Regions from separate parts of the Streptomyces sp. NPDC006687 genome, predicted to be linked through region 2. Evidence: predicted binding sites of a transcription regulator. Region 2 holds the regulator's gene; the other holds the start of a gene.
What was found. The regulator HrcA, encoded in region 2, represses chaperone genes, less so after heat shock. The targets are predictions, from matches to a motif close to TTNGCACTCNGNNNNNCNGAGTGCNAA.
Positions count from the first base shown of each region.

Region 1 (3,408 bases), on a different contig from region 2:
GGCCCTGGCCACCCCGCGTGGCGGGGGTGACCAGGGCCTTCTCGTGCGGGGGCCGGCGCTCAGGCGCCGGCCTCAGCGGCCGTGCCTCAGTGGCTGTGGCCGTGACCGTGGCCGTGACCGGCGTCGGCCTCTTCCTCGGCCGGCTTCTCGACGACCAGGGTCTCGGTCGTGAGCAGCAGGGAGGCGATGGAAGCGGCGTTCTCCAGCGCGGAGCGGGTGACCTTGACCGGGTCGATGACGCCGGCCTTGACCAGGTCGCCGTACTCGCCGGTGGCGGCGTTGAAGCCGTTGCCCTTCTCCAGCTCCGCCACCTTCGAGGTGATGACGTAGCCCTCGAGGCCGGCGTTCTCGGCGATCCAGCGCAGCGGCTCGACGGCGGCGCGGCGGACGACCGCCACACCCGTGCCCTCGTCGCCGGTCAGGCCGAGGTTGCCCTCCAGGACCTTGACGGCGTGGACGAGCGCGGAGCCACCGCCGGAGACGATGCCCTCCTCGACCGCGGCGCGGGTCGCGGAGATGGCGTCCTCGAGGCGGTGCTTCTTCTCCTTGAGCTCCACCTCGGTGGCGGCGCCGACCTTGATGACGCAGACGCCGCCGGCGAGCTTCGCCAGGCGCTCCTGCAGCTTCTCGCGGTCCCAGTCGGAGTCCGTGGACTCGATCTCGGCCTTGATCTGGCTGACGCGGCCCGCGACGTCCGCGGCGTTGCCGCCGCCGTCGACGATGGTCGTGTCGTCCTTGGAGATGGTCACGCGGCGGGCGCTGCCCAGCACGTCCAGACCGGCCTGGTCGAGCTTGAGGCCGACCTCCTCGGCGATGACGGTGGCACCGGTGAGGGTGGCCATGTCCTGGAGCATCGCCTTGCGGCGGTCACCGAAGCCGGGGGCCTTGACGGCGACCGCGTTGAAGGTGCCGCGGATCTTGTTGACGACGAGGGTGGAGAGCGCCTCGCCCTCGACGTCCTCGGCGATGATCAGCAGCGGCTTGGAGCTGCCGGCCTGGATGACCTTCTCCAGCAGCGGCAGGAGGTCCTGGATGGAGGAGATCTTGCCCTGGTGGATCAGGATGTACGGGTCGTCGAGGACGGCCTCCATACGCTCCTGGTCGGTGACCATGTAGGGGGAGAGGTAGCCCTTGTCGAAGGCCATGCCCTCGGTGAACTCCAGCTCCAGGCCGAAGGCGTTGGACTCCTCGACGGTGATGACACCGTCCTTGCCGACCTTGTCCATCGCCTCGGCGATGAGCTCGCCGACCTGGGCGTCCTGCGCGGAGAGCGCGGCCACGGCGGCGATGTCCGACTTGTCCTCGATCGGGCGGGCGGTCGCGAGGAGCTCCTCGGACACGGCCTTGACCGCGGCGTCGATGCCCTTCTTCAGGGCGGCCGGGGAGGCGCCGGCGGCGACGTTGCGCAGACCCTCGCGGACGAGCGCCTGGGCGAGCACGGTGGCGGTGGTGGTGCCGTCACCCGCGATGTCGTTGGTCTTGGTCGCCACCTCCTTCACGAGCTGCGCGCCGAGGTTCTCGTACGGGTCGTCCAGCTCGACCTCGCGGGCGATGGTGACGCCGTCGTTGGTGATGGTGGGGGCGCCGAACTTCTTGTCGATGACGACGTTGCGGCCCTTGGGGCCGATCGTCACCTTGACCGTGTCGGCAAGCTTGTTGACGCCGCGCTCGAGGGCGCGACGGGCGTCCTCGTCGAACTTCAGGATCTTCGCCATGGGAGCGGTTCAGCCCTCTCGAAAACTCGGGTTTAACGAACCGCGCCCCTCGCCGCCCGGCAAATCAGCGGGGTGACCAGGGGCGCAGTTCAAAGCAATGCGTGAGAAGTGATTACTTCTCGACGATCGCGAGCACGTCGCGGGCCGAGAGGACGAGGTATTCCTCGCCGCTGTACTTCACTTCGGTGCCGCCGTACTTGCTGTACAGCACGATGTCGCCGACGCTGACGTCCAGCGGGAGACGCTGGCCGTCCTCGAAGCGGCCCGGGCCAACCGCGAGGACGACGCCCTCCTGGGGCTTCTCCTTCGCGGTGTCCGGGATGACCAGGCCGGAGGCCGTGGTCTGCTCGGCGTCGAGCGGCTGGACCACGATGCGGTCCTCAAGCGGCTTGATGGCAACCTTGGAGCTGGCGGTCGTCACGATCCGACCTCCCCCTTCGGAGATCCGGGGTTAACTGTCTGAGGTGGCGACCAGGTCGATCCGTCGTCGCGGGTGCCGGACCTGCCTGTCGCTGTGTTGGCACTCACCGGTGGCGAGTGCCAGGTGTGACACTATTCCGGCGATTAGCACTCGGTCAAGCGGAGTGCCAACACACGCCCTCCGTTCCACGTGATCCGGCCGTCTGAGGACCCGTTTGGCGCATTCGGCACGCCTGGCCGCGGGGCGCGGGGCCGCCCCGGGACCGGTACCCCGGGAGGGCGGCGCCCACCCGCGCCCCCTGTGTGAGGCTTGGCGCGTGCGCATCCTGGTCGTCGAAGACGAAGAGAACCTGGCCGAGTCCCTCCGGCAGGGCCTGTCCGCCGAGGGCCACCGCGTCGAGGTCGCCCACGACGGGCACCGGGGGCTCCAGCTGGCCCTCACCGGCGGACCGTACGACGCCGTCCTGCTGGACCTGATGCTCCCCGGACCCGGCGGCGCCGAGATCTGCGCCCGGATGCGCGCCGAGGGCGACGCCACCCCCGTCCTGATGCTCACCGCCCGGGACGGCGAGTACGACGAGGCCGAAGGACTCGACGCCGGGGCCGACGACTACCTCACCAAGCCCTTCTCCTTCGTCGTGCTCGGCGCCCGCCTGCGCGCCCTCGCCCGCCGCGCCGCCGCCCCCGGGCCCGCGTCCACGTCCGCCGTGCTCCGGGCCGGGGACCTGTTCCTCGACCGGCACGACCGCCGCTGCCGCCGCGGCGGCCGCGACATCGAGCTCACCGCCCGCGAGCTCGGCGTCCTCGCCTGCCTGATGGAGCGGCCCGGCCGGGCCGTCGCCAAACAGCAGATCCTCGACGAGGTCTGGGACTCCCCGCACGGCATCGACCCGAACATCGTCGAGGTCTACGTCTCCTCCCTGCGCAGGAAGATCGACGCCCCCTTCGGCCGCCGCTCCATCCTCACCGTCCACGGCACCGGCTACCGCATGGCCCCCGACGGCGGCTGACGGTGCTGAGCAGCCTCCGCGCCCGTACCGCGCTCGCCGCCGCGCTCGCGATGGCCGCGGTCCTCGCCACCGGCGGACTGTGGCTGTACACCCTCATGCGCGGCAACCTCCTCGACAACACCACCGGCCGCACCGAGCTCGCCGCCCGCAAGGTCGCCGCCCAGATCGACACCCGCACCCTCCCGCCCGGCGGCCGGCTGCCCGCGCCGGAGAGCGGGGTCGACCTGGTCCTCGTCCGCGACGCGCGGGGCCGGACCGTCGCG
Region 1 covers NZ_JBEYJJ010000006.1:218,060-221,467, reverse strand. The annotation lists gene groL (chaperonin GroEL) at 87-1,715, opposite strand; gene groES (co-chaperone GroES) at 1,828-2,136, opposite strand; gene ABZ716_RS10470 (response regulator transcription factor) at 2,453-3,145, shown strand; gene ABZ716_RS10465 (HAMP domain-containing sensor histidine kinase) at 3,148-3,408, shown strand, end outside.
Region 1: groES (co-chaperone GroES) is a predicted target of HrcA. The motif match lies at 2,280-2,306, and genes of this name have one in related genera.

Region 2 (3,408 bases):
ACCGGGGTCGGCCGGCACCTCCGGCACGGCCTTGGCGCGCTTCCACTGCGGGGTCAGGTCGGGGGAGTACTCACGCATCCGGCCGACACTAGGAGCGCGGCCGCCCTCACGCCCGCGACACGCCGAACCGGTCCGCCAGTGTGGCGCGTTGCGCACGCACGAAGCCCGCGTCGACCACCGCTCCGTGACCCGGCACGTACAGCGCGTCCTCCCCGCCCAGCGCCAGCAGCCGGTCCAGGGCGGCCGGCCACTGGCCCGGCACCGCGTCCGAGCCCGCCTGGGGCTCGCCCGACTCCTCGACCAGGTCCCCGCAGAACACCGCCTCCCGCTCGCCCGGCACGAAGACGGCCAGGTCGTGCTGCGAGTGCGCGGGCCCGACGTTGGCCAGCAGCACCTGCACCCCGCCCAGCTCCAGCGTCCACTCGCCCGACACCAGGTGCTCCGGGGCCCGGAGCAGGCCGCACGCCTCGGCGGCCTCCTCCCCGGCCAGGCCGTGGGCCACCGCGCTCGTCCGCAGCTCCTCCCGGCCGCCGGGGGTCGCCATCAGCCGGTCCAGCCCGACCGCCCCGTAGGACCGGGCGCCCGCGAAGGCCGCGCCACCCAGCACATGATCGAAATGTCCGTGCGTGAATGCGATATGGGTCACGTGCCGGCCGGTCAGCCGCTCCGCCTCGGCCCGGACGGCCGCCCCCTCCCGCACGCTGGATCCGGGGTCGATCAGGAGCACCGAATCCGCTCCCACCACCAGTCCCACCGTGCAGTCCCACACCGGGAGCCGTCGCCGGCCCACCCGCGGGGTCACCCGTTCCCAGCCCGCCTCTTCCCAACGCACGTCCATGCCGCGACGCTACCCTGGCGGGCCGCCCTTGCCCGCGGCGTACTACCCGGCCGTACACTGACCGGGGGATTCCTGGCACTCGGACCACCAGAGTGCCAGCCCGCCCGAGAGAGCCCGGCCAGGACCGGCCGACCGACCCGCATCCGGAGGTGTGCGCGCATGCTCAGTGAACGCAGACTCGAGGTGCTCCGCGCCATCGTCCAGGACTATGTCGGCACGGAGGAGCCCGTCGGGTCCAAGGCCCTCACCGAGCGGCACAAACTGGGCGTCTCGCCCGCCACCGTGCGCAACGACATGGCCGTGCTGGAGGAGGAGGGCTACATCGCCCAGCCCCACACCAGCGCCGGCCGGATCCCCACCGACAAGGGCTACCGCCTCTTCGTCGACCGGCTGGCCGGGGTCAAGCCGCTGTCCACGCCCGAGCGCCGGGCCATCCAGAACTTCCTCGACGGGGCCGTCGACCTCGACGACGTCGTGGGCCGCACGGTGCGGCTGCTCGCGCAGCTCACCCGCCAGGTCGCCGTCGTCCAGTACCCGTCGCTGACCCGTTCCACCGTCCGGCACGTCGAGCTGCTGTCGCTGGCCCCGGCCCGGCTGATGCTCGTGCTGATCACCGACACCGGGCGGGTCGAGCAGCGTCTGGTCGACACCCAGACCCCCTTCGGCGAGCAATCCCTCGCCGACCTGCGGGCACGCCTCAACAGCCGGGTCGTCGGCCGTCGGTTCACCGACGTGCCGAACCTCGTACAGGACCTCCCGGAGTCCTTCGAGGTCGAGGACCGGGCCACCGTCAAGGCCGTGCTCGCCACCCTTCTCGAAACGCTGGCCGAGGAGGCGGAGGAGCGGCTGATGATCGGCGGCACCGCCAACCTCACGCGCTTCGGACATGATTTTCCCCTGACGATCAGGCCGGTGCTCGAAGCGCTTGAGGAGCACGTGGTGCTCCTCAAGCTGCTGGGTGAGGCCGGAGAGTCGGGAATGGCCGTACGGATCGGGCACGAGAACGCCTACGAGGGGCTCAACTCCACGTCCGTCGTCTCCGTCGGCTACGGTTCGGGCGGCGAAGCAGTCGCCAAACTCGGCGTGGTCGGACCGACCCGCATGGACTACCCCGGAACGATGGGAGCGGTACGCGCAGTGGCACGTTACGTCGGACAGATCCTGGCGGAGTCGTAAGTGGCCACGGACTACTACGCCGTACTCGGCGTGCGCCGCGACGCATCCCAGGACGAGATCAAGAAGGCATTCCGTCGCCTGGCCCGTGAACTCCACCCGGACGTGAACCCGGACCCGAAGACGCAGGAGCGCTTCAAGGAGATCAACGCGGCCTACGAGGTCCTCTCGGACCCGCAGAAGAAGCAGGTCTACGACCTCGGCGGCGACCCGCTGTCCTCCTCGGGCGGCGGCGGTGGCGGCGCGGGCGGCTTCGGCGCGGGCGGCTTCGGCAACTTCTCCGACATCATGGACGCCTTCTTCGGCCAGGCTTCGCAGCGCGGCCCGCGCTCGCGCACCCGCCGCGGCCAGGACGCCATGATCCGCCTCGACCTGGAGCTGGACGAGGCCGCCTTCGGCACGACCAAGGACATCCAGGTCGACACCGCCGTGGTCTGCGGCACCTGCTCCGGTGAGGGCGCCGCCCCCGGCACCTCCGCGCAGACCTGTGACATGTGCCGCGGCCGCGGTGAGGTCTCCCAGGTCACCCGGTCCTTCCTGGGCCAGGTCATGACCTCGCGCCCCTGCCCGCAGTGCCAGGGCTTCGGCACGGTCGTCCCCACCCCGTGCCCGGAGTGCGCGGGCGACGGCCGGGTCCGCTCCCGCCGCAGCCTGACGGTCAAGATCCCGGCCGGCGTCGAGAACGGCACCCGGATCCAGCTCGCGGGCGAGGGCGAGGTCGGCCCCGGCGGCGGCCCCGCCGGCGACCTGTACGTGGAGATCCACGAGCTGGCGCACCCGACCTTCCAGCGGCGCGGGGACGACCTGCACTGCACGGTCACCATCCCCATGACGGCCGCGGCCCTGGGCACCAAGTGCCCGCTGGAGACGCTGGACGGCATGGAGGAGATCGACATCCGGCCCGGGACCCAGTCCGGCCAGGCGATCCCGCTGCACGGCCGCGGTGTCACGCACCTGCGCGGCGGCGGCCGCGGCGACCTGATCGTCCACGTCGAGGTCACCACGCCCGGCAAGCTGGACGCCCAGCAGGAGGAGCTGCTGCGCCAGCTCGCCAAGCTGCGCGGCGAGGAGCGGCCCATGGGCCAGTTCGCTCCGGGCCAGCAGGGCCTGTTCAGCCGCCTGAAGGACGCGTTCAACGGTCGCTGACCGCCGCGGACGGCAGTGCAGGAGCCCGGTACGGGGGACCCCGTACCGGGCTCCTCGCCGTTGCGGGCCCCGCCGCCGGGCCGACGGGAAAGCGGACTATGCCAGGCGAATGCCATGATTCGGCGCCGTGACCCGGACATGGCACGATGCAGTCCATGTCCTCCGCACCGAACGGTCTCCACCCCTACCCGATCGTGCAGGCTCCCATGGCGGGCGGCGTCTCCGGCCCGCCCCTCGTCGCCGCCGTGTGC
Region 2 covers NZ_JBEYJJ010000002.1:97,665-101,072, forward strand. The annotation lists gene ABZ716_RS02770 (DUF3097 domain-containing protein) at 1-78, opposite strand, end outside; gene ABZ716_RS02775 (MBL fold metallo-hydrolase) at 107-838, opposite strand; gene hrcA (heat-inducible transcriptional repressor HrcA) at 998-2,014, shown strand; gene dnaJ (molecular chaperone DnaJ) at 2,015-3,157, shown strand; gene ABZ716_RS02790 (nitronate monooxygenase) at 3,313-3,408, shown strand, end outside.